2 linked regions of the Shimia isoporae genome follow. The protein of the gene in region 2 interacts with the protein of the main gene of each other region in a pairwise test. Links are inferred from orthologs where the notes say so. Each region holds a gene or a part of one and is shown on either strand. Other genes may lie near its edges. The genes, in order: tsaE and rlmB.

Region 1 (11,615 bases), on a different replicon or contig from region 2:
GTAAGGTAGGCACCGATGAGGCGGGTGAATTCCTCCCAGACCCTTTCGGGTGGTGTTTCGGCCAGCGGCGCTGGTTGATCTTTGGGTTTAGGACCGAGACCAATATAAATGGCATCTGCAACGTCTGCCGGATCGATTTCGGCAAACGCGCCATGCTCGGCCATCGCAGCTTCTAGAAGCAGTTGTTTGTCAAAATAGGTTTGCTCGTCAGCACTTGGCGGAGTCCCGGTCTTGTAGTCATAAAGGATGAGGTCTCCGTCCGGGGTTCGATCCAATCTGTCAGCGGTGCCGGTGAGCGTGAAGTCGAGTTCTTCAATCCGGTCTTGGGCCCGTGCCTCAAAAGCAAATGGCAAAGCCCGTTGGCGGCGTAAGGCTTCCTGCGCGACAATATGGTCTGCAATCCGCTCGAGCCTTGCCTTCCAAAGCGCGCGGGCCGTGGGCCAAGGCACGTTTTTGGCAAGAACAGTCTCTGATATTGCCATCAAGCGTTCGCGTGTGACTGAAATACCGTTGTCGGCACTTTCCTTGATCAGTTGCTCCAGGATTTCGTGAACAACGATACCGCGCAGCAGTGCGTCGGGAGTCCGCATCAAAGGGTCCATCGGTCGAAGTCGAAGGACGTGTTTGGCGTAAATCGCGTAGGGATCCCGTATCAGCCTCTTAATTTCAGTCACTGAAAGACGATGAGGGCGAGCGGCTTTTGGTGGTACGGGAGAGGGCCGTGTTTCCGGAAGTACTTCGCGAAAGGTTTCAAGTGTGCGCACATGGTTTATCCATTCTCGTCCGCGGTTCCGCATATCCTCAAGCGCCTCGGGACCGTTCTGTTCTGGCAAGCCGCCAAGCAAGTTGAGCAGTCTGTTGACCCAGCGCGAGGGCACGGTTTCCGCTTCATCAGACCGGATGGAACGGGTGATCCAAACTTCGGGCGCGCACACCGCTTGCTGAAAGTCATGCGCAGACAGGCCAATGCGCCGCTCTGGCAACAAAAGTCCGGCGTCGTGCCGCATTTTGCGATTGAGCCAAGGGTCGGGGTTCGGAGATTCAGGCCAGCTTCCTTCGTTCAGACCACCAAGTATGACAAGGTCAGCACCCTGTACGCGGGCCTCTAGGGTGCCCCAAATCAAGATGTTCGGGTGGCCTTCATCACGATCACGTACTTCTTCTCTGGCCAAAATTGCGCCAAACATGTCGCTGTAGTCCGAGGCGGAAATGGGACCAGCTACGTCAGAGTGCCTGCGAAGCTCTTCGATGACCTGCGCGGCCTTTCTCCCCGATCCCTCAAGCCATAATTCACCTGAACCGTCGCTTTGTCCGCCAGCAATTTGCTCTGCGAGCTTGATGTGACTTTCAAGCCGCTGGGCAAGGTCCACATCACCAGTCCATTCCTTGTTGCAGAAGCTGGTGACCAGCCAGTCCATCCAGGTGTCTTTGACAAAATCCTGTGTCCGCCCCCACCCGAGCAAAGAGTCCGCGTCCGGATAGGTTATCGCTTTGCGTCTGATCCAGAGTTCCAATTCACGGGTCCAGAGCAAGTGATTGCCGCGCTCTGCGCCGCTATGAGTAAGTGGATGTTTCAGCAGAGCCAGAAGTGTCTCGGAGGTCAATTTTCGCTGAAATAGAGACGAAACATGCCTCAGGAATCGGCCAGGGGGAGACAGTTGCAAGGGTTGGCCGGCACTGTCGTCCGGTATCAGGCGCCACCGGTCAAGGGCAGCAGACACCTGACGGGTCAGCATGCGGTCTGGGGTGATCAGGGCGCAAGTCTGACCTTCCTCGGCGGCCTTACGCATGCGTGCAGCTATGGTGAGAGCTTCTTCGCGTTGAGTGGTTGCCTCGATGAGCGTCAGGTCTTTTACAGCGTTGCTCAGACTTCCAAGAGATGGCCCTTCTCTCAACCACTGATCGGTAACCGGAGCTGGGCGCAAGGCGAGTGAAATCAGTTTGTTTCGCGCCGGGTTTGGCGGGTTGCATTCGTGCCACGGCTGCACTTTCTGTGGTCCGATACTCACAGCGTCCATCAATCTGCGGAACCGAAACTGAGGATGGTCTTCAGCTTCTAGTGCATCCGACATCCGGTCCCAAACATTGGAAGGCATGTCTGTATCAAAACCAGGAAGGACAACCGCCCCCTGTGGCAGCTTGGCAACCGCCTGCATAAGCAACATCATCGTACCGCGTGATCCCGTAGAGCCCGCAAGGACGACGGGATGTTGCGGTGGGTTGTCTGCCCACTTCGCGACCAATCGCTCTATGGCCAGCCGCTGTCTTGCTTCTTGGCCGGGCGCGGTGTCCACATTTTCAAGAAAGTGCCGCGCGATCGCAAAGAAATGTTGTGCTCGAGCCCAATGCCCGGACTGGTCAGAAACGTCGAGCGTTTCAATGACGTCAATAGGCACACCCTCGCCAGCCATTTCGTCAAAGAGCCCGGCAAGGCTGTCAGCGAGATCGTAGATGGATGCCCGCGACGCCAAGTCCGGTTCCTGGTCCAGCAAGCGTGTAATCAGCTGAATGAGTTCGAAGCGTTGCCGCAACGGCGAAACCGCCGGAGGAAGATCGGCGGCAACGCCTCTAGAGAAATCGCCGAGGACCCGGATACGTGGCAAGAGAATGGCGGGTCCGTCGTCGAACAGCGATGATACCCGACGTGCCATGCGCGATGTGTTGAGTATAACGTCGACCCTTGCAGTGTCCTCAGGTGGTTTTCCTGAAAGGCGGAATCGTAAACCGTCGACAAGAGCCTTCGGAAAGTCTGCGCCGGGCTGGACGCCAAAAACTCTGGGTATGTCTGTTGGTTCAAACATCGGTTTCGCTCAAAAGGTTTTCGGCCAGTATGATGCCTTCGGGGGATCCCACATCACACCACTTTCCGGAATAGGAGACTCCGAAGAGGCGGCCGTTGGCAAGTATTCGATCCCAAAGACGGTTGAGCGAGAAGGCCGCTTGTTCAATATCAAATAGGCCGTCCGTCCGCAGAATTTGTACGCCACCATAAATCACCCCTGGGCCGCGTTTCAGGAGACCGTTCTCGGCAAGAGTAAAGTCCCCCTGCCCTTTATGGCCTAGTGCGGAACCTGGCGGCACGCAGACAAGCAAAGCGTCCATGACATCGGGGTACCAGGCATCGAGTGCAACTTGGAAGGGGTTTGGGCCATGCCAGATGGCGTCTGTGTTAGAGGTAAAAACCGGATTGGAATCAAGCAAAGGCAAAGCTTGGCGCAGTCCTCCGCCGGTTTCGAGAATGTTTGGTGTTTCGTTGGAAACCACCACACTGGTGCCCTCTAAGTGGCGTTCGATCTGGTTGGACAAATAATGTGTGTTGGCAACGATGGTAGCTGGATCCACTTTGCGCGCGAGGTCTAAGGTGTGATCGATTAACGCCTTTCCCGCCACCTTCACCAACGGTTTCGGTGTGTTTGCGGTCAAGGCTCCCATACGGGTGCCGAATCCGGCTGCAAAGAGCATTACGGCATTGGGAAAGTCGCGCATTTTTCTTTCAGTTTTTTCAGAGTTTGAGGTGTGGGATCCGGCAAAGTCCGACGCAAAAGTCCAGCGACAGGAACAAGGGCCGGATGGTCCAGGTCACGCATCAAAAGACTGTAAACGCGAGGAATGAATTGCAAGTAGTGTGGTTTCCCAAAATGCATACACAACCGCGCGAAAACACCAAGGATGCGCAGGTTTCTCTGTGCGCCTAAAACATGATAAGCGGCTAAAAAGTCTTCGGGGTCCTGTCCGGATCGAGAGATATAGCGGGACAATAGGACTGCCTCGACATCTTTGGGAACGTCTCGTCGAGCGTCCTGCAACAGTGAGACGAGATCATAGGCGGGATGGGCAATCTTTGCGTCCTGAAAGTCAATCACTCCAACGCGGGCGGTGCCAGCGCGGTCGGGTAGCCAAAGAAGGTTTTCCACATGATAGTCGCGGTGCATGAAAACCGATGGCGGCGCGACATGCTCCTGTAAAATTCTTGGAAAGACATCATTGAGCTCCTCCAAGGCGTCCGCCCAGGAACTGTCCGCGCCGTGAGTGTACCAGCTGAAAGCGAGGTCTATCATTGACGCCATTGTCGATGCGTCAAACGGTTCCAGAGTATCTGGTGGCGTGTTGCTGTGGAGGTGCAAAAGGACGTCCGTCGCGGCCTGATACAGTTCTAACTCCCTGTTTGGCTCGGTCGCCATCAGTTTGGCAAACAGAGCGTCGCCCAGATCTTCGATGATGAGAAATCCTCGTGAAACATCTGCTTCGAGGATATCAGGAGCAGATACTCCGACGTCGCGGAGATATTGTGCGATTTCGATAAACGGGCGCACGTCTTCGCCTTTTTCCGGTGGCGCGTCCATTAATATCGACGTGGCACCGTTTGGTTTCTTTAATCGGTCGTAGCGTCTGTTGGAGGCGTCTCCTGCAACAATAGTGCGACTGGCATCCCGCCAGTCGGTTTGTTCAACGAATTGTGCCAGCAGATCGGAACGGTCAGGCATCGACAAGCGCCTTGATCAACGTCTTCCAGCGCGGCGAGGGGCTGAACAAGTTGAGTAAACGGGTGCCTGCCTCGTGGCCAAGTTGGAATTGCACCGTCAAGGCATCTTCGGGTTTCAACTCGGCAAGTCGGTCTGGCCATTCTACCAGACAGATAGCTTCATCAAATGCATCAACCAGACCCAGCTCGACCACTTCGTCCGGAGACGTGAGCCGATAGAGGTCGGCATGCCAAATTTCGCATTCCGTTGTTTCGTATACCTGAACCAACGTGAATGTAGGGGACGGAACGTCTTCGACCACATCGAGCAGTGATTGAATCATGCTGCGTGCAAAGTGTGTTTTCCCTGCACCGATGTCCCCTTCGAGCAACACAACATCCCCTGGTTTGAGGTGCGCTCCAAGGCGCACCGCCAAAGCGGCTGTTTCATCCGCAGAAGAAAGTGAGATCGACGTCATTGCGTCAATTTACATTGGTGACACCTGCCCGCAACCTGTCATGCAGGTTGTGTGATTTTTACTTCGGCCGCTCGGCGAAACGTGACCAGTGTGGCTCCTCCGGAAATGGGAGTGAGAGTTGCCTGCATTACTCCAAATCTACGAAGCGGAAGAGTGCCCGTCCAGAGCTGACGCGGGCTGTCGGTGAGCGCGGCTTCCTCAAAGGCTCTCCAGGCTGGCGAGTCGCAGATCTCGCCAGCCCAAAGGGTGGTGGCATCATGAATGGTATAATCAGCGAAAGTGGAGTCGGGATCGACCTTCCAGAAATTTCTGTAGGATGTATTGCAGAGGAGATGATCGCCGGAGCGTGAAAATAGCGCCACGGGATCGTCCAATGCGTCGATGGCTGCATGGGCAACTTCGATTTCTGACCTAAACCGACGCGTGAGCGTCATCTCGGCAGTAATGTCGTCTATCATGAGAGCGATGGCGCCGTCTTGTAGAGGACGGCCGCAGACGCGATAGGTTTTGCCGTCGGGCAGCTCCCACGACTCGTTGAATTGCCCTGCTTCTGTCGCGTGAATGATGTCAGCGACATGTTTCTGCCAGGGTTTGGAACTCTTGGGTTGGGGGGCAATTCTTTTTTCGCGAAGTTGGTCAAAAAAATCCGTGATATGGGGTGTTGCTGAGAGGAACGGCGGTGTCAGGCCGGTGAAGGTTGCGAGTGGTGGATTGAACAGGATGAGTTTTCGGCCACGGTCAAAAACCGCCAAGCCTGTTGGAAGCTGCGAGAATGTTTTTGACAGAGTTTGAACAATGTTGCGCTGCGCCATCTCTGCATACACAACAGTGTTTGCGTCGGAGGCAAAAAACACAGTTTTGGAACCAATGGAGATCCGCGCTACATCAAACCAAAGGGTTAAACCATCAGGCATCGCGATCCCGGTTCTGAAAGGCGTGGCGCCGTCCTGATTTCTGGCTGTTTCGAACAGTTGAGGAAGGGTTTGGTTTCCGTATCCCATGCGCGCGGCAAGGTCTCGGTAAGCGTCATTGCACCAAGAAATTGAACCTTGTGCATCGCAAGTCCAAATGGGGTACGGCGCACGCAAGGAGATATCGGTCTCAATCCGGCGTGTGTCGGTTTTTTCTGGATGCTGCAGAGAGAATGTCACGCGGGCGGTGTCATTTGTTTGGTCAATGGTCACAAAGGATGTGTCGCGGCTATCTGTTGGTGCAAGAATGGTAATGTCCTGCGCTTGGGACGTGCCTTGATTTTGAGGGAAGTCCGGGAAGCGATCAGAAAGCATACTACGTAGCGCGCGCCAATTCGTGTCGGAGCCGCCGCCATGGACCGCCAATTGACGCATACCTTCAGGGTTGGCCTCAATCAGAATGCCATTGCGATAGATGCAAACGGCCTCAGACACGGTCGCCGCTTTGGCGGGTCGCGGTCCCAGGAACAGTGTCAAAAACCCGAGGGTCAGGAAAACGGCTGACATACCCAGAGCGACAAGAAGAAAATCAATACTCGAATCAAACATAGCATTTCCCGCAATCGTGAAGTGCTGACTTCAGGATCGTGGGAAGAAGGTTAACAGAGTGTTAACGCTCGCAAGGTTGTGATCGGCCTAAGCTTCGTGACGCGGGTTCTGTCCAAGAGGTTCGGTGGTGGCCGCCGGGGCGAAATTTGACGCGGGCCACACGACTTCGACAATGGCGCCCAATCCGTCTTCGGCGTGATGTTGTTCCTCACGGGTTCCGTTGGCAAAACTCAATTCAGCACCGGAGCGTTCCAGCAAAGTTTTTGCAATGAACAATCCAAGGCCCATACCTTCGTATCCCGGTCTTGCTGTTTTTTCAGGCTCGCTGCGACGGCGACGAATAAAAGGATCGCCGATCCTGCCGATCAAATGCGGTGGGAAACCCTCCCCATCGTCCATGATCCGAACGAAAACCCGCTCCTCATCCCATTCGGTTTCCACCCAAACGGTGGAGTGTGCAAAGTCGACGGCATTCTGGATCAGATTGCGCAAACCATGCACGATCTCGGGTTGGCGCGGAATCTCTGGCCCGTCAATAAGATCAAGATGCTCGAAATAAATTGCCTTCCCTCTTTCCATGTGCGGTTCGGCTGCCTCTTCCACCACGGTTGAAAGTGGAGCGCGGCGCATGTGTAGATCATCCTTCCCTGCTCGTCCCATGGATCTGAGAATATCGCGGCATCTGTCGGCCTGTTCGCGGATCAGGGCCGCGTCTTCTCGCAGTTCTGGTTGTCCGTCGAGTTCCTCCATCAGTTCCGAACTTGTCAGCTTGATGGTCGCCAGCGGTGTTCCCAATTCATGCGCGGCGGCGGCGACAACGCCGCCGAGATCGGTCAGCTTTTGCTCTCGAGCCAGAGCCATTTGGGTGGCAGCCAGAGCATCTGCCATTGAAGACATCTCGGTGACAACACGGCGCGAATAGAGCGAAGAGAACAGAATTGCGATGACGATCGCGCACCAGTTTCCATAGAGGAACACATTCGGAATACGGAGAATGAAAAATTCTTCGGTGCGTAGCGGCATATAGAAATTCAGCAGCAGAGTGACCATCACAATCGCAAGAGAAGCAACCACCAAAGACGATCGAACGGACAACACCAGCGCGGAGACGATAACCGGACCAACCACCAAAAAGGAAAACGGGTTGTTCAGACCACCGGTCAGGAACAGCAGGAATCCCAGCTGCAAAATGTCAAACAGGATCATGAACATGTTCTCGGGCTGGCTGAGCAGTTTGTTTTCCGGGAACACAAATATCGCGATGAGATTGCCGATGACCGATACGCCAACGGCGAGGTAGCAAAGCCCGTATTCAATTTCGAGACCGAAGGCAAACTGGGAGACTAGCAGCGCTGCGACCTGTCCGAATATGGCAATCCAGCGTACCAGAATGATTGTGCGCAAGCGGACCCAGTTGCTGCGGCGGTCGCTGGACAGGAGTTCGGTGGAGAAATCAGTCATGCGGCGTGTTGTACCCTTGAGTTCAGACGTGCAATTGTTAGGTCTCTGACACCTATCAATCAACTTGGCATTGGGAATTCAATAATGTTGCGCGCGTTGGCGGCTATTGCTGTTTTTGTGATGATCCTGGCCCTTGGCGGGATGTGGTTTTTGTCTCGTCCGAATGAAGGCGCTGACCAGTTTGCACAATGTCGGACCAGTCAAGTTGCGGGCGGCACCAGTGCAATTGGGGGGCCGTTCACGCTTGTAGATGGGGATGGTAGATCAGTTACGGATGCTGACGTTCTCACGGAACCCACGTTGATTTACTTCGGTTATACCTTCTGCCCGGATGTGTGTCCGCTGGATGCAGGCCGCAATGCCGAGGCAATGGATCTCCTTGAAGAGCAAGGGAAAATCGTGAACGGCGCGTTCATTACGATTGACCCAGAGCGCGACACGCCCGAGGTTGTTAAGGACTATGCGGGTTATTTGCATGAACGGATGATTGGACTCACGGGATCTTTGGAGCAGGTAAAGGCAGCGAGTCAGGCGTACCGCACCTATTACAAAAAGCAGGAGCCGGAGGCGGGTGACGAAGAATATTACCTCGTTGACCACTCGACCTTCACTTACCTTACCCTGCCCGGTCATGGGTTCGTGGAATACTTCCGCCGCGACACAACGCCCGAGGATATGGCCCAGCGCGTTGGGTGCTTCGTAGACAAGATGTAGCAGGCGGTGCGTTTGACCCTCTTTGTCTGTGCCGCTAATACTTGTGAAATTCTCAAGGGGATGAGGCATGGCGGACAAAGAGCTGCCGGAGATCGGGCCGGATAAAACTCTTCTACTCGTAGATGATGACGAGCCGTTTCTGAGGCGTCTGGCGAAGGCAATGGAAAAGCGCGGGTTCGAGGTTGAAACCGCCGGATCGGTTGCAGCGGGCAAGGCGATAGCAACTGCGCGGCCGCCGGCCTATGCTGTCGTTGATCTCCGACTGGAAGACGGAAACGGCCTCGATGTAGTCGAGGTGCTTCGCGAAAAACGTGAGGAATCGCGCGTGGTTGTCCTGACCGGTTATGGTGCGATTGCGACGGCAGTTGCGGCAGTAAAAATCGGTGCGACGGACTATCTTAGCAAACCGGCCGATGCCACCGACATCATGCATGCTCTGCTGAGCGCTGAGGACGAGCTACCACCTCCTCCTGAGAATCCGATGAGTGCGGATCGGGTGCGCTGGGAGCATATTCAGCGAGTCTACGAATTGTGTGATCGGAATGTTTCGGAGACCGCCCGGCGACTCAACATGCATCGACGCACCTTGCAACGTATTTTGGCGAAGCGGAGCCCGAGGTAGGGCCAAAAGCTGCGTCTGCATCGCGTCGGCAAGACGTCGGTATTACGTCGGTGCGATTTTCAAAAATTCCAAAAGAAAGCCCGGCCCCTAGGGAGGCCGGGTGAGTCATCCCGCAAACGCGGGCGGTACTGATGCTTCGTCGGCATCAGCTTCTTTGGAGGAAGTCAGGCGGCCTTTGCCGCGAGCATTTCGTCGACAATTGAAGTCGCTACCGCGTCGGGGCTGCAATCCATCTGTTTGGCGCGGGTCAGAATTGCGTCCAATGTCACATCAAGTGTCGCGAGTTTTTCGTCCACATAGGCCGCGCGGTCCGCGACTTCGAGGATCTCGGTTGCAACGTTGATGATGCCGCCGGCGTTTGCCACGAAGTCTGGGGCATAAAGAATGCCGCGCGCGTGCAGGCGACCACCGTCTTCTTGGGTGGCGAGTTGGTTGTTGGCCCCACCGCAAACGGCCTCGACATTCAGATTGGCAATCGAGGCTTCGTTCAGGATTGCACCGATTGCACAAGGTGCGAAAATATCAGCCTTTGCCGTGAGGATATCTTCGGCGGTTGCTGCCTCCGCATCATAGAGGGCACAGATTTCCTGAACGCGATCGGTATCGATGTCTGCAACGATCAGTTTTGCACCTGCCTCGTTCAGGTATTGGCAGAGGTATCCACCTACATGGCCGAGACCCTGGACAGATACCGTACGCCCGTTCAGGTCATCAGACCCGAACCGGTGACGCGCGGTGGTTTTTATGGAGTTGAAAATCCCCCGCGCGGTGATCGGAGACGGATCACCCGAAGCGTGCGCACCATTTGGCAGGCCGGCGACGAATTTGGTCTCCTGCGTCATCAGTTCCATGTCGGACGGGCTCATGCCCATGTCTTCGGCGGTCCAGTAGCGGCCTTCAAGTGATTGAACGGCGCGCGCAAAAGTCACCAGTTGTTCTGGTGTTTTCTTGGAGGCGTCACCCATGATCACGGCCTTGCCGCCACCCAGTGGAAGACCCGCGGCAGCGTTCTTGTAGGTCATCCCGCGGCTCAGTCGCAGCGCGTCTGTCAGAGCGGCATCTTCGCTTGCATATGGGCGCATACGCAGGCCGCCTGCCGCAGGACCCAGATGTGTGGAATGCAGGGCTATGAAACCAGTCAGGCCGATTTCGGCGTCATGCACGCGCAAAACGGTTTCGTGGGAAGGGGCCTGAACGGGTGTGATCTGCATGTTGGTTTCCTTTGGGTCATCCTGAGCGCGAAGTTGAGAGAATTTCGCACAATGCCAACACGAGTTTTGACCAAATATCTGGCGACCACCTGGTAAAATTTGGGGACTTTCCCTAATCTAGGCCAAAAGTGTGGGGAAAATCACTATGGATGCCATTGATCGAAAAATTGTGAAGTCACTGCAATCCGACGGTCGCATGAAGTTGTCGGACCTTGCCGAGTCGGTCGGCTTGTCGGCCACACCTTGCGCCCGTCGGTTGGAGCGCCTGCAGGCTGATGGCGTGATCACGGGCTATGGCGCGCGCGTGGATGCGCGGAAAGTTGGCCTGCCTGTCACAATTTTCGTGTCAGTTGAACTGGAGAAGCAGGGATCAGAGGCGATCGAGGCCTTTGAGAGGGCCATTCGCCCGCTTGAAGAGGTGATGGAGTGTTATTTGATGTCGGGATCGCGTGACATTCTTTTGCGCGTTGTGGCTGCTGACCTTGATGCCTTCGATGCTTTCCTTGAACACCGCTTGATGGCGGTTAAAGGCATTCGCAACATGCGATCCAATTTCGCTTTGAGGGCGATGGTTCAGCGGGATGTGTTGCCGTCAGATTAGAGCCGGTAGCGTTTGAGGCACTTGGAGACGATCGTCCCGTCATCAAGAGCGATGCCGTCCTTGCGTTTGTAGTCCTCGAAACCGCGCGATTGGTAGTAAGTCAGGCCGCCGGTGTTATCGGCCCGGATTTCTGCATCAATCCAGTCATAGCCCATCGCTCTGGCCGCGACTTTTGTGGCCTCGAACAGCTTTGAGCCGATGCCAAGACCGGTCCGGCCGGCTTTCACAAATGTACCGATTTCGCAGGCCTCTGGGGGAAGGTCCCCCCATGGACCAATCCATTGAAACCCGAGAAGCGTGCCATCCTGATCTTCGGCAATGTGCCATGCCGCACTGTCCGGATCTGCCATAAGCCAATCGCGGAGGTCTTCGCGAGTGAGTGGTTTGGTGAGAGCCGTGGTTCCCCCGATCGCAATAATTTCATTCAGAAGATTCAGGGACTGGCGCAAGTCGAGATCGGCGCCCTTTCGGATAGTAATTTGAGACATAGGCAATCTGACTTGTAGGAGAAACAGAGACTAATTCAGCCCAACACTTAGATTTTG
Region 2 (11,491 bases):
CAAGCGCCATGCCATTGCGCCAAGCCGCAGACACAATCGCAAACTTTCCCGGTTGGGCGCAGGCTCTGGTGGCTTTGCGCAATGTGATCGTGTTGCCAATGGGATTGACCGGTGCCCTGCCCTCCGACTTCAAGGGACAGGAAAAGATCGGGATGTTCCCACTGGAAAGCGAAAACGATCAGGAAATTATCGCCGGATTTGACGACAAGCACCTCGACTTCAGGGTCTCAATCATGCGCGACGGCGAAGACATCCTGCTGGCAACCTGGGTGCATAGGCATAACCTTTTGGGCCGGGTTTACCTCGCAACGATCATGCCGTTTCACATACTGATCGCGCGGGATGCGCTGCGTCGCGCGGCCCGCTGATTATTGGCCTGCGGCGACACCGGTCAACTTGCCGAGCGCGCCCGCCATTTTGCCAAGATATGCGGCGTCGTTGGCGATGGTGAGGTCATCCAGCATGTCGGTCGGGTTTTCATAGGCCAGCCAAACCTTGCCCTCTGCGTCTTGGTAAACAAGCACCTTGAGCGGCAGATAGAGGCCAGCAAGCGGATCATCCTGCATTGCCGGGGTGCCAATCTTGGGGCTGCCGAAGATCAGGAGTTGGGAGTCGCCAAGGTCCATATCGACGCTTTTGGCCCCTGCCCCGTGATCAATGCGCGCAAAAACCGCGACGCCGGCTTTGGTCACGGCGGCCTCAAGCGCGTCCATCGTTTCGGCCACTGATCCGGTGGCGGCCACTTTGACAATGTCGTCGTCCATCGCGGCCACAGGCATTGCAAAAGCCGCAAGCGCGGCGCAGGTGCTCAAAAAACGTTTCATCACAAACTCCAAAGCATCAAATCAGATGGCAACATGGTCTGGCGTCAGGGGCCATTTGTGAATAGACAAACGCGTGAAGTGCAAAAATAGGCGAGCGCATGCTGAAAACACGATTGATCCCCTGTCTGGACGTGGCCGACGGCCGTGTTGTGAAAGGCGTGAATTTTGTGGGGCTGCGCGATGCGGGCGACCCTGTGGAAGCGGCGCGCGCCTATGATGCGGCGGGCGCGGATGAGATCTGCTTTCTGGATATTCATGCAACGCACGACAATCGCGGCGTAATGATCGACATGGTGCAGCGCACGGCAGAGCAGTGTTTTGTACCGCTGACCGTGGGGGGCGGTGTGCGCACCGTGGCGGATGTGCGCAAGCTTTTGTTGGCGGGCGCGGACAAGGTGAGCTTCAACTCTGCCGCCGTGGCGAACCCTGACGTGATTGCCGAGGCTGCGGCGCAGTTTGGCAGCCAGTGCATTGTTTGCGCGATTGATGCCAAGACGATTGGGCATGATGAAAACGGCGTTCCGAACCGCTGGGGGATTTTCACCCACGGCGGGCGCAAAGAAGCGCTGGACAAAGACGGCAAGCCAATTGATGCAGTGGAATTTGCCAAGCTGGTCGTGGCGAAGGGCGCTGGGGAAATTCTGCTGACCTCGATGGATCGCGACGGCACCAAGGCGGGTTTCAACCTGCCATTGACCAAAGCGATCAGTGATGCGGTGAACGTGCCGGTTATTGCATCGGGTGGCGTGGGCACGCTGGACCATTTGGTCGAAGGCGTGACCAAAGGTGGCGCGAGCGCGGTGTTGGCAGCATCGATCTTTCACTTTGGCGAATTCACCGTGCAGGAAGCGAAGCAATACATGCACGATGCCGGTATTCCGATGAGGCTGACATGAATACACTGAATGAACTGGCGGCGACGATTGCCCAACGGGCGAAAGCTGATCCCGAGAGCAGCTGGACGGCGAAACTGCTGGCCAAAGGGCCGGAGAAATGTGCCGAAAAGTTTGGCGAGGAAGCCATTGAGGCGGTGATTGAAGCGGTCAAGGGCGACCGCGAAAAATTGACGTACGAAGCCGCGGACGTGCTGTATCACCTGTTGGTTATGCTTGAAGCGCGCGATGTGGCGCTGGAGGATGTACTGACGGAACTGGCGCGTCGTCAGGGATTGAGCGGCATCGCCGAGAAGGCTGCGCGCAGCTGAGGGATTGCCCTGAAGCAAACCCCGCCTATAGTCAGGCAAACCCCGTTTACGGAGCAGCCTGGATGGCGCGGCTACTGGCCTCATTTGTATTTATTGTTTTGGTGGCTTGCGGTGTTCCCGAAGACGCCAAAAAGCCGGACATTCCGGGGCTTGAGCAGGAAATTCTCGCACTTGGGGATTTTGTGTCGCGCGAAGAAGCGGCGCGTGTGGCCCGCATTTCGTACGAATATTCCCTGCAATTGCGCTCCGAGTATCAGGTCTCTGACCCGCCGCTCATTCACAACACCAAGGTCAATCAAGGGCTTCGTTCACGCGGTTTGTGCTGGCATTGGGCGGATGATCTAGAATCCCGCCTCCGGGCAGAGAATCTGCAAACCCTGAGCCTGCACCGCGCGATCGCGAACACGGACAATCTGCGGATTGAGCACAGCACCGTGATCCTGTCCGAGCGCGGCGAACCGATGCAAAGCGGCGTTGTGCTAGATCCGTGGCGGTACGGGGGCTACCTTTTCTGGGCGCCGATGGTCGAAGACACCCGCTACAATTGGAAACCGCGCAGCCAGGTGTTCAGAGACCGCCGCAACTAATTCGTCGGCCTTTATCGGGCGTTAAGGTTTTCTCGGGCAAGAGGTTCGCAGAAAGCTGTAACCCAACGATTCCCGCCATTGATCTGATGTACCGACCCTTCTGCGCCAAAGCTGTGAAAGCCTTGAAGGCTTACTATTGGCCCGAGCGCGACTCGGAGTCGACGTTTCTTGGCGCGCGAAACCGGTTGATTTGCAGCTTCAGCTTTGTGATTGGCGTGAATTCGTTTCTGCACAATATTCACCTATCGCTGATCAACTCCGGATTGCCGGAAACCGTTGCGACGCTCAGCATGGTTATTTCCGTGCTTTATTATTTCGTGCCCTCGGTCCTGCACCGGACCGGAAGCACCCGCGTAACCGCGTTGACGCTGATCTTCCTGCTGTCTGCACACACGAACATGGTGATGTATTTCGAGGAAAACCGCGTCTGGCTGAGGGAGGCATTTCTTATCGGTCCGCCTGTGATTGCCCTCTTGGTGATGGGTCCCAGACCTGCGTGGATCGTGACGGTCTTCACATTTGCGAACCTGTTTTTCTTCTCGTATCTGGGCAAACTGCCGGTTGAGAGCGCAGCGGTTCTGTCAATCGTGATCTGTGCCTTCATCTGGGGACTGTCGCTGTTTGACCGAGAACTCAACCGCGCGGAAAACAAATTGGTGGAATTGCGCCAGGAGGCGCAGGACGCCAACCACGCTAAATCGGAGTTTCTGGCCAATATGAGCCACGAAATCCGCACCCCAATGAACGGCTTGTCAGGCGTCTTGCAACTTTTGGAAGACACCGACCTGTCTCCGGAACAACGCGAGCTCATCCATATGGGACAAGCCTCTGGCATGACCCTTTTGCGGTTGATCAACGACGTTCTTGACTATTCCAAGATTGCAGCACGCGGCGTCACATTCGAACGTGTGCCCTGCGCCCCGTCTGAGTTGGCGCAACCTGCCGTGCACGCGCTTCAGGCTGGCGCAGAAACCCGTGGTCTGAAGCTGGTTTACCAACAAGAGAACCGCCTGCCCAAGTGGATTTCCGCTGACCCTGCACGGATGCAGCAAGTTGTCAGCAATCTCGTGAGCAACGCGCTGAAGTTTTCCAGCGAGGGCACTGTCACGGTTAATGTAGGTCGGGAAAACGACCTGATCCGAGTGAGCGTGACGGATCAAGGCATTGGCATGACCGAAGGCGCGCAACGACGGGTTTTCCGCAAGTTTGAACAGGCCAGTGCGTCGACCAACCGCAAATATGGCGGAACCGGCCTTGGGCTTGCGATTTCCAAAGAACTGGTGGAACTGCATGGCGGCGAGATCGGTGTTACAAGCCAACCCGGCAAAGGCAGCACATTCTGGTTCACGGTGCCGATCATCGAAGTTGAAGCACCCGTTCCGGCGGCCACACCTGCCCCAAGCGAGCCAGCAAATGTACCCAATGCACCCGGCGATCGGGAATGCCTGAAAGGGGCAAAGGTTCTGGTGGCTGAGGACACACGCACGAACCAGGTCATTGTTCAACGGTTTCTGCAGTCCATGGGTATCGAACCTGTGATCGTCGACAATGGTCGCGCCGCAGTTGAACATTGCACTCAGACAAAGTTTGACATGATCCTGATGGACATTCAGATGCCGGAAATGGATGGCCTCGAGGCCTGTGCCAGGATCAAAAGCGAAGGTGCGTTGAACGCCAGTACGCCGATGGTTGCACTTTCAGCCAATATCCTGCCAGAACAGACAGCAAGCTACATCAGCGCTGGCATGGCCGCCTGCCTTGGCAAACCATTCCGAAAAGCGGAACTTTCGGACGTGCTTGTCCGTCTGATTGAGCGCTGCACCGAGCGAGGCGCAGCCTAAAGTTTTGATGAGATGATGCCGGTGGCAAACCCGCCCATGCGCAACTCACCAAAGAGCCTTTGGTATTCGATTTTCGGGCACCGGTTCTGAATGACGTCCAAGCCCTTGGCTTCCGCCTTTGCCGCAGCCTCTGCGTTCTCCACGCCGATCTGCATCCAAACAGTTTTCAGCGACGGTAGATGCGCAATTGCGGCGTCGACAATTGGCGGCACAGCTTCGGACCTCCGGAAGATATCCACCATGTCCACCGGCGCGTCGATGTCGGACAAATCCGCGACAACGGTCTCCCCGAAAAGCATTTTGCCAGCATGGCCCGGGTTGACCGGGATTACCCGGTAGCCCTTCAGGGATAGATACCGCGCCACGTAGTAACTTGGGCGTACGGAATTCATAGATACCCCAATCACGGCAACAACTTTTGTCCGTGTGAGAATCTTTTTCAGGTTTGCGTCGGAATATTCCATGCAACGACGCTATCGGGTGTTGTGAAAAAAAAGAAGCGCCCAAACAACGTTTGGGCGCAAGTTCGGAACGAGGGACAGTGAAGCGAAACGCAGGGTTCCACGTCTGCGTTTCTCACTATGTTACGTAGGTGTTGTGACAACGGATTAAAGAGGCGCTCACTGCCGCGTGAACGGATCGCTCTTCAATCAAATATGTCTTCTATGAAGTCGAAAGCTTCCTCGAAGATCTTTTTTGCGAATTTTCTTTTGTTTTTCAGCTTCTTACGGGGCTTCTCAGCAGTCTTCCTTTGCGCCTTGGCACTTGCCGAACGATAGGCAACTTCCCGCTCAACTCGTTGTTTTTGCAAGGGAATGGACTTCAGTTCATGCAACGGTGCACCGCAAGAAGAGCAGGACAGCTCGTGGCGGCTGTCACCTCTCAACACAAGCGCTGCGCGTGTACCGCAGTAACAACAGGTCGCGATTTTCGATGCGCCAGGCAAGTCGGCCTCCTCTCAGGTTTTCTAGAACCTAGGGTGAGCTTCGGGAAATGCGAGAGTTGTTGGCGGATTTATCGGGGCAAAGATGCATAAAGCGCGACAGCCGCAGCGTTGGACACGTTGAGCGAGCCAAAGGCGCCGGCAAACTCGATCTTGACCAACTGATCTACCGTCTCCTTGGTTTTCTCGCGCAAGCCCGGCCCTTCGGCCCCCATCACCAAAGCAACCGGTTGATCCTTGCGGCCTTCCAACGCAGTTTCGATTGTCTGATCTGCCTCTCCGTCAAGACCTAGAACAAGGTAGCCCATGTTCTGCAATTCCGAGATGGCATCTGCCAAGTTGCGCAAACGTAGATATGGCTGACGTTCCAAAGCGCCGCTGGCCGTTTTGGCCAAGGCGCCCGTTTCCGGTGCCGAGTGGTGGCGGGTCCCGATCACAGCCAGCGCACCAAAGACTTCAGCGGAGCGCAGGATCGCGCCCACATTGTGCGGGTCAGTCACTCGGTCCAACAGAATGAGACGCTGTGGACGTTCGTCATCAGCAATGGCCCGGTCGGCCAAACGTCCCCAATCCAGAGGCTTAACTTCCAGCGCTGCGCCTTGATGTACGGACTGCGGGTCAAGAGGAGCGGTGAACTTGCGCGGGTCAGCCATTTCGGGTGTTATTCCCGCTTCGGCAATGGCATCTGCAAGTTTGTCAGCGGCATTTCTGGTCACGATAAGACGCAATTTTTCGCGTGCAGGATTCGTCAGAGCGTCGCGCACTGCGTGCAATCCAAAAAGCCAGACAGTTTCGGATGCGGCTTTGCGTTTTGCCTGCTCTTTTTCGACCACCCACTTGGGTTTTTTCATGGTCCAGACCCCTTAAAATGCTGAAGGGGCATCAATGCGATGCCCAGCCGCCATGTGCAAGATATTTTCTTGTTGACGCCCCCCACACATCAAAGTAATCAGCCCCTCACACCACGGTCGCAAGACCGAAGAAAGTGGGCGACAGGCCGCAAGGTGTGGCAGGGGACTGTAACTCCCTCGCGGAGACGCACGCTTGGTTCGATTCCAAGGTCGCCCACCACTTTCTCTCTTGAAATCAGCAACAAACACGCGCCTTTGCGCGGGCTTTTGCCGACAATTCCGCCCAAACGGCGGATGTTTCTGATTTGATAAAAATACGGGTGTCAATGGCCGTTTTCCGGTCACTCTCCTTTAGGTCTCATTAAGTCCTTTGCCCTACTTCGAGCCGCGATACACCCTCGGAGAAACCGCGTGGAATTCAGCCGTTCACACTTGAAAGCGCTGCTTTTTGTTGCCTTGGTCGCCTGCGTTGCCGCTGCGCCGTTCTTTGTGCATTTTCTGGGCAAGTCCAGCGCGCGGAACACTGCCAATGACAGCTACGAACAGGTACTGGATGGCGAATGGCACTTTGCATGGGGAGAGTATTTGTCTCCCGCGGCCGTCCTTGAGGCCTTGGCTGCAAACACTCTGGATGTGGTTTCCACCCCGTCAACCTGGGCCAGCCATTTGCCGCATGACTCTGCAAATCCGTACAATCACGGCATTGCCACTTATGCCCGCGAATTGCATCTTCCGGAAGACAAGGACATTTCCCTCGTTCTGCACGTTGAACGGATACCGGAAGCCTACGAGGTCTTTTGGGTTCCCAAAGGATCCCCAGACGCAGCAATACGCATCGCCTCCGAGGGCAACCTAACTGGCCCGGCAAAAGCCGCTTATGTCGACCTATCCCACCCTGTAAACGGAAGCGGTAAAGGTGTCCTTTTGATACACGTCCGCAAGGACGTTCTGGCTTGGGGCGGCTTTTTTAACCCGCCGCGCATCACAACGTCGGAAATCGACAACGTTAACCGCAAGCTCCAACGTATTTTTGACGGCTTTTGGACGGGCTGTCTGTTTTTTGCGGTTTTCCAGAACTTCTACCTGTTCAGTCTGCGCCGCAACGATTATGCGCCATTGCTGCTCGGAAACGCAGCATTGATCGTAATGCTGCACCTTGCTGCGTCATCGAACTCGCTCGAAGTCATTTTCGGCACTGGAGTTCACGTTCTCAGGACCAGGATCGAACTGCTGGCCACCGTTACAGTCGGGCCGATCCTGCTTTTGACAATCCGATACCTCATTCCTCCGCTGATCGGCCCCGTGCTCATGTGGACCATTGTCGGGTTCGGAGGCTTTGCAGGCATCTTCATTCTGGCGGCGCCCGCCGACCTGATGTCGTACTATCTTCTCGTCTATGAGGCCTTCCTGATCCTCGTTTTCCTGGTGATGGGCTACGGTTTGGGGCGGGCTATGCTTGACGGCAAACAAGGTGCTACGACATTGATGCTGGCGCTTGTTTTTATACTTTCCGCTGCGGTTCACGACATCATCGCGGCAGAAACCGGAAGCACACAGTACCGCATCACAGCAATGGCCATTTTTGTCTTTATGGCACTTTGCACATTGTTTGTCGGGCGCAAGGTTTCAATCGCCATCAGTCGCAGTCAGATGCTGGAAGAAGAAAAGGAAATGCTCAAAAAGCTGCACAGCGACGCAGTGAATTCGGCGCGGCGCGATCATCTGACAGGGCTGTTGAACCGACAGGCTTTTGATCATGAGTTCACCCACGCATGGCGAGCATCCAACGCCAAGGTCGAGCCGCTCTCGGTTGTCCTGTTCGACATCGATCATTTCAAACAAGTCAACGATACGTATGGGCACCCGATGGGGGACCGTGTACTGAAATCGCTGGCCGATCGATTGGCGGACTTCCCGATGCGTCGGCACGACCGTGTTTGCCGCTATGGCGGGGAGGAGTTCGCGCTCATTCTGCCAAACACACTCTTGGAAGACGCCTTGTTGGTGGCTGAAAAAATCCGCGAAGACGTGGCCGAGACTCCTGTGATCGACGATCCTGAATTTGCGTTGTCTGTAACTTGCAGTTTTGGTGTGGCATGTACGATCACAGCATCCGGATGCTCCGCCGAAAGCCTTCTGGAGCGCGCGGACGAGGCCCTTTATGCCGCAAAAGATCAGGGCCGCAACTGCGTCAACGGCGTTTACAGCCTCCAGCACCCGCAGTTCCCCGACATCTCCGCGACATGAATCGAACCATGACGGACGGTGCGACGGCAGCGTACGAATTATTGCGTAGAATTCACTTCACCAACCGAAGTTTTATCGCCTCTTAAGCTTTCGACCTTAGAACCCAATACAAGTACTAAATTGGCCGGAGCCGGTTGTTGTCATACCTGATACCTCACTTTACGCGCGTGCTCATGCTGGCACTGGCGCTCATATTGCCCATCAAGGCAATGGCCCAGTCCGACCTGGCAATTTTTGCTCCCGAAGAAGGCGACTCGCTGACTGTTCCTCTCCAAGGGGAATGGGGTTTCGCATGGGGCGAGCTTTTGTCTCCGATGGAAGCGCATAAAGCCTATACCGAGGGCACACTGGAGCGGGCACCGGTGCCCAGTCGCTGGCAGGACTTCATCCCCAAAGACCCGGAAAACCCCTATTATCACGGGGTTGCGACCTATGTCGCGCCGGTCGACGTACCGTTGACCAACGAACATCTTGTGTTGGCGATGAGCACGATCTCTGAAGCGTACAGAGTGTATTGGGTTCCTCTGGTTGGCCCACATTACTGGCACATGGTGGCAGAAGCCGGACATATGGAAGGCGAACCACAAGCCGCAATCCGCAACCAGGTGCATGACTTTCAGGGGCGTGGCAAAGGCCTCTTGGTGTTGCAGGTTCGCAAGGATGTGTTTGGTTGGAGCGGAATCAACTCTTGGAACGGGATTCTCAACAAGCCGGAGATCACAACCCGCGAAGCCAATCTTGCCGAACGGACACATCACGAGCTGATTCTCGGCATCGTGGTCGGCATCATTATGTTTACGATGGCGCAGAACTTTTTTCTCTATGGTCTGAACCCGAAAGACGCCGCCCCGTTCTATCTGGCTTTCGGCTGTTTGCTGATTGCCATGCGTGCACTCATTCTCTGGGACAAGATCGAGCTTTGGTTCGGCCCCGAATGGTTCGTCATCCGAATGCGGCTTGAGATGATGAACATCGTTTTTGCCACGACTATGTTGGTTGGCCTGAACCGCGCCCTATTGCCTGACTACTACCCGGCTTGGCTGATGCGGGCTGTCCTCACAGTCGTCGCGTTGTTGTGCGGCTTTATTCTGACCGCCCCGCCGGACATGATGAGCAATTCCCTCCCCGTCTATCAGGCCCATGCGCTCTTTGTTTGCGTCGCGTCGCTTTGGGGTATCGTGCGTGCAATTCTGGCCCGCGAACAGGGCGCGGTGTTTGCCAGCGTCGCACTTGGCACGCTGATTTTCGGAGCGTCCCACGACGTGGTGTCCGTCATTCTCACAGATTATGAGGTTCTGCTAATAGAGCATGCGTTCACGGCGACGATGGTGTTCTACACCTTCCTTATCGGTCAAAGGTTCGCGCAGTCCCAGCGCAGGGCCACCACCCTTATGGAAGAACGCGCGACCTTGCAGCGGATGCATCGTGCGGCTGTGAATTCTGCGCGCCATGATCACCTGACCGGGCTTTTGAACCGGCAGGCATTCGACCACGAGTTTGCGCTTGCGTGGGAAGGTATGGCCAAATCAGGCGAACCGATGGCGATGGTGTTGTTCGACATCGACCACTTTAAGGCTTTCAATGATACCCATGGGCACCAAGTTGGCGACATTGTTTTGAAGTCTCTGGGTGAAAGCTTGCGCAACGCCAATATGCGGCGCGCAGACAGCGTCTGCCGGTATGGCGGCGAAGAGTTCGCGGTGATCCTGCCGAACACCAACGAAGAAGAGGCTGCTTGCATCGCGGATCGGCTGCGCAAGGAAATTTCAGCCATGCGTGTTTCGACAGACGACGGTACGATCCTGCGCATCACTTGCAGCTTCGGTGTGGCGGAGGCTCGCAACCGGACAACCACCGTGAATGCGTTGCTCCGCAATGCGGATGACTCGCTATATGACGCGAAACGTGCCGGACGTAATCGGGTGCGCACCTACTCGGGGCTTGTTTCGCAACCCGCGGTCGCCTGACATTCAGACCCCCTTTATGTTGCGCTCCATCATCCGCTGGAAAAGCCTTGGGCTGAGCCGATTGACGAGCCACGACAGGCGGGCCACCCGTCCGACAGGGATCAAAGGGGTCCCTTTGGCGAGACCGCGTAAAATAATACGAGCGGCATCGTCCGGCGTCATGTAATCGATGCCGTCCGAAGCCGACCCGGGGCGCGCAATCCCATCTGTTTGACGTTCATCATTGCCGATGTTTGTCGCCACGAATGAAGGAGCAGCGATCAGTGTTCGGACACCAAACGCGCTTTCCTCGCTGCGTAGTGACCCGAAGAACCCTTCGAGCGCGTGTTTTGACGCCGCATAGGCCGCCCGTAAGTAAAGTGGTGCAAATCCAGCGACCGAACTGATGGCAAGGTGCGTCCCTTTGCTCGCACGTATGGCTTCCTGAAAGCCACGCGCCATTGCAACGGCAGCAAAATAATTTACCTCGAAAACCTTTCTGTGTGTGGCGTCGGGGGTTTCCGCAAAGGCTCCTATCTGCGTGATACCGGCATTGTAGATCACAAGATCAACTGAACTGGATGAGGCAAGGATTGAGTTGACCGCCGACGAAAGCTGAACTGAATCCGTAAGGTCGCAATCCACTGGTACCTGTGTTGCGGTTTCCTCCAAAGCGCTGGTGTCGAGATCGAGCAGAACCACGCGCCACCCGTCTGACTGGAGCCTGCGGCTCAATGCTTGTCCTAATCCGCCGGCGCCTCCGGAAATCACAGCGGTCTTCATAGGCCTACACTCTCTTTCCAGCTGTCAAATACCTCTCTGCTGGTCTTCTGAGGGACATACCCGAATTCCGACTTGAGCGCGGTGTTGTCCAGAACCGGTCGATACTGGAGAAAACCAACCTGCTCGGGACCATAGCGACTTAGCCCCAACGGATGAGCCACGCCCAGCGCCGCCTTGAGAGCCGCAGCGGGGACACGCAGGACTGGTTTTTGCAGAGTCTCGGCAAGGTCTCTGATCCCCATGGCCCCGTCACCGCAGACGTTGA

What was found.
Region 1: the proteins of rlmB (region 2) and tsaE interact in binary tests that used the Escherichia coli proteins (3 or more experiments, as listed by UniProt). The link is inferred for Shimia isoporae from one-to-one orthologs.

Annotation. Positions count from the first base shown.
Region 1 is NZ_SMGR01000004.1:43,711-55,325, reverse strand. The notes cover bases 3,210-6,179. They hold tsaE (tRNA (adenosine(37)-N6)-threonylcarbamoyltransferase complex ATPase subunit type 1 TsaE), read right to left. Parts: upstream 4,942-6,179; coding sequence 4,477-4,941; downstream 3,210-4,476. Other genes in these bases: BXY66_RS17115 (PAS-domain containing protein), read right to left, coding at 4,980-6,179; BXY66_RS17125 (aminoglycoside phosphotransferase family protein), read right to left, coding at 3,462-4,484; BXY66_RS17130 (nucleotidyltransferase family protein), read right to left, coding at 3,210-3,486. Also shown: double-strand break repair protein AddB, read right to left, coding at 1-2,801; more of BXY66_RS17130, read right to left, coding at 2,794-3,209; more of BXY66_RS17115, read right to left, coding at 6,180-6,461; sensor histidine kinase RegB, read right to left, coding at 6,549-7,922; BXY66_RS17105 (SCO family protein), read left to right, coding at 8,007-8,636; BXY66_RS17100 (ActR/PrrA/RegA family redox response regulator transcription factor), read left to right, coding at 8,704-9,258; BXY66_RS17095 (Glu/Leu/Phe/Val family dehydrogenase), read right to left, coding at 9,423-10,469; BXY66_RS17090 (Lrp/AsnC family transcriptional regulator), read left to right, coding at 10,615-11,070; BXY66_RS17085 (GNAT family N-acetyltransferase), read right to left, coding at 11,067-11,558; BXY66_RS17080 (HD domain-containing protein), read right to left, coding at 11,606-11,615. UniProt on the Escherichia coli protein: Required for the formation of a threonylcarbamoyl group on adenosine at position 37 (t(6)A37) in tRNAs that read codons beginning with adenine.
Region 2 is NZ_SMGR01000001.1:2,089,984-2,101,474, forward strand. Bases 4,361-7,206 are described here. They hold rlmB (23S rRNA (guanosine(2251)-2'-O)-methyltransferase RlmB), read right to left. Parts: upstream 6,251-7,206; coding sequence 5,471-6,250; downstream 4,361-5,470. Other genes in these bases: BXY66_RS10295 (ATP-binding protein), read left to right, coding at 4,361-4,456; BXY66_RS10300 (CoA-binding protein), read right to left, coding at 4,453-4,920; BXY66_RS10305 (hypothetical protein), read right to left, coding at 5,103-5,402; BXY66_RS10315 (sensor domain-containing diguanylate cyclase), read left to right, coding at 6,662-7,206. In the rest of the region: BXY66_RS10270 (DUF2867 domain-containing protein), read left to right, coding at 1-368; BXY66_RS10275 (DUF302 domain-containing protein), read right to left, coding at 369-824; imidazole glycerol phosphate synthase subunit HisF, read left to right, coding at 923-1,720; BXY66_RS10285 (phosphoribosyl-ATP diphosphatase), read left to right, coding at 1,717-2,028; BXY66_RS10290 (hypothetical protein), read left to right, coding at 2,091-2,615; more of BXY66_RS10295, read left to right, coding at 2,702-4,360; more of BXY66_RS10315, read left to right, coding at 7,207-8,497; BXY66_RS10320 (sensor domain-containing diguanylate cyclase), read left to right, coding at 8,635-10,464; BXY66_RS10325 (SDR family NAD(P)-dependent oxidoreductase), read right to left, coding at 10,468-11,226; BXY66_RS10330 (SDR family oxidoreductase), read right to left, coding at 11,223-11,491. UniProt on the Escherichia coli protein: Specifically methylates the ribose of guanosine 2251 in 23S rRNA.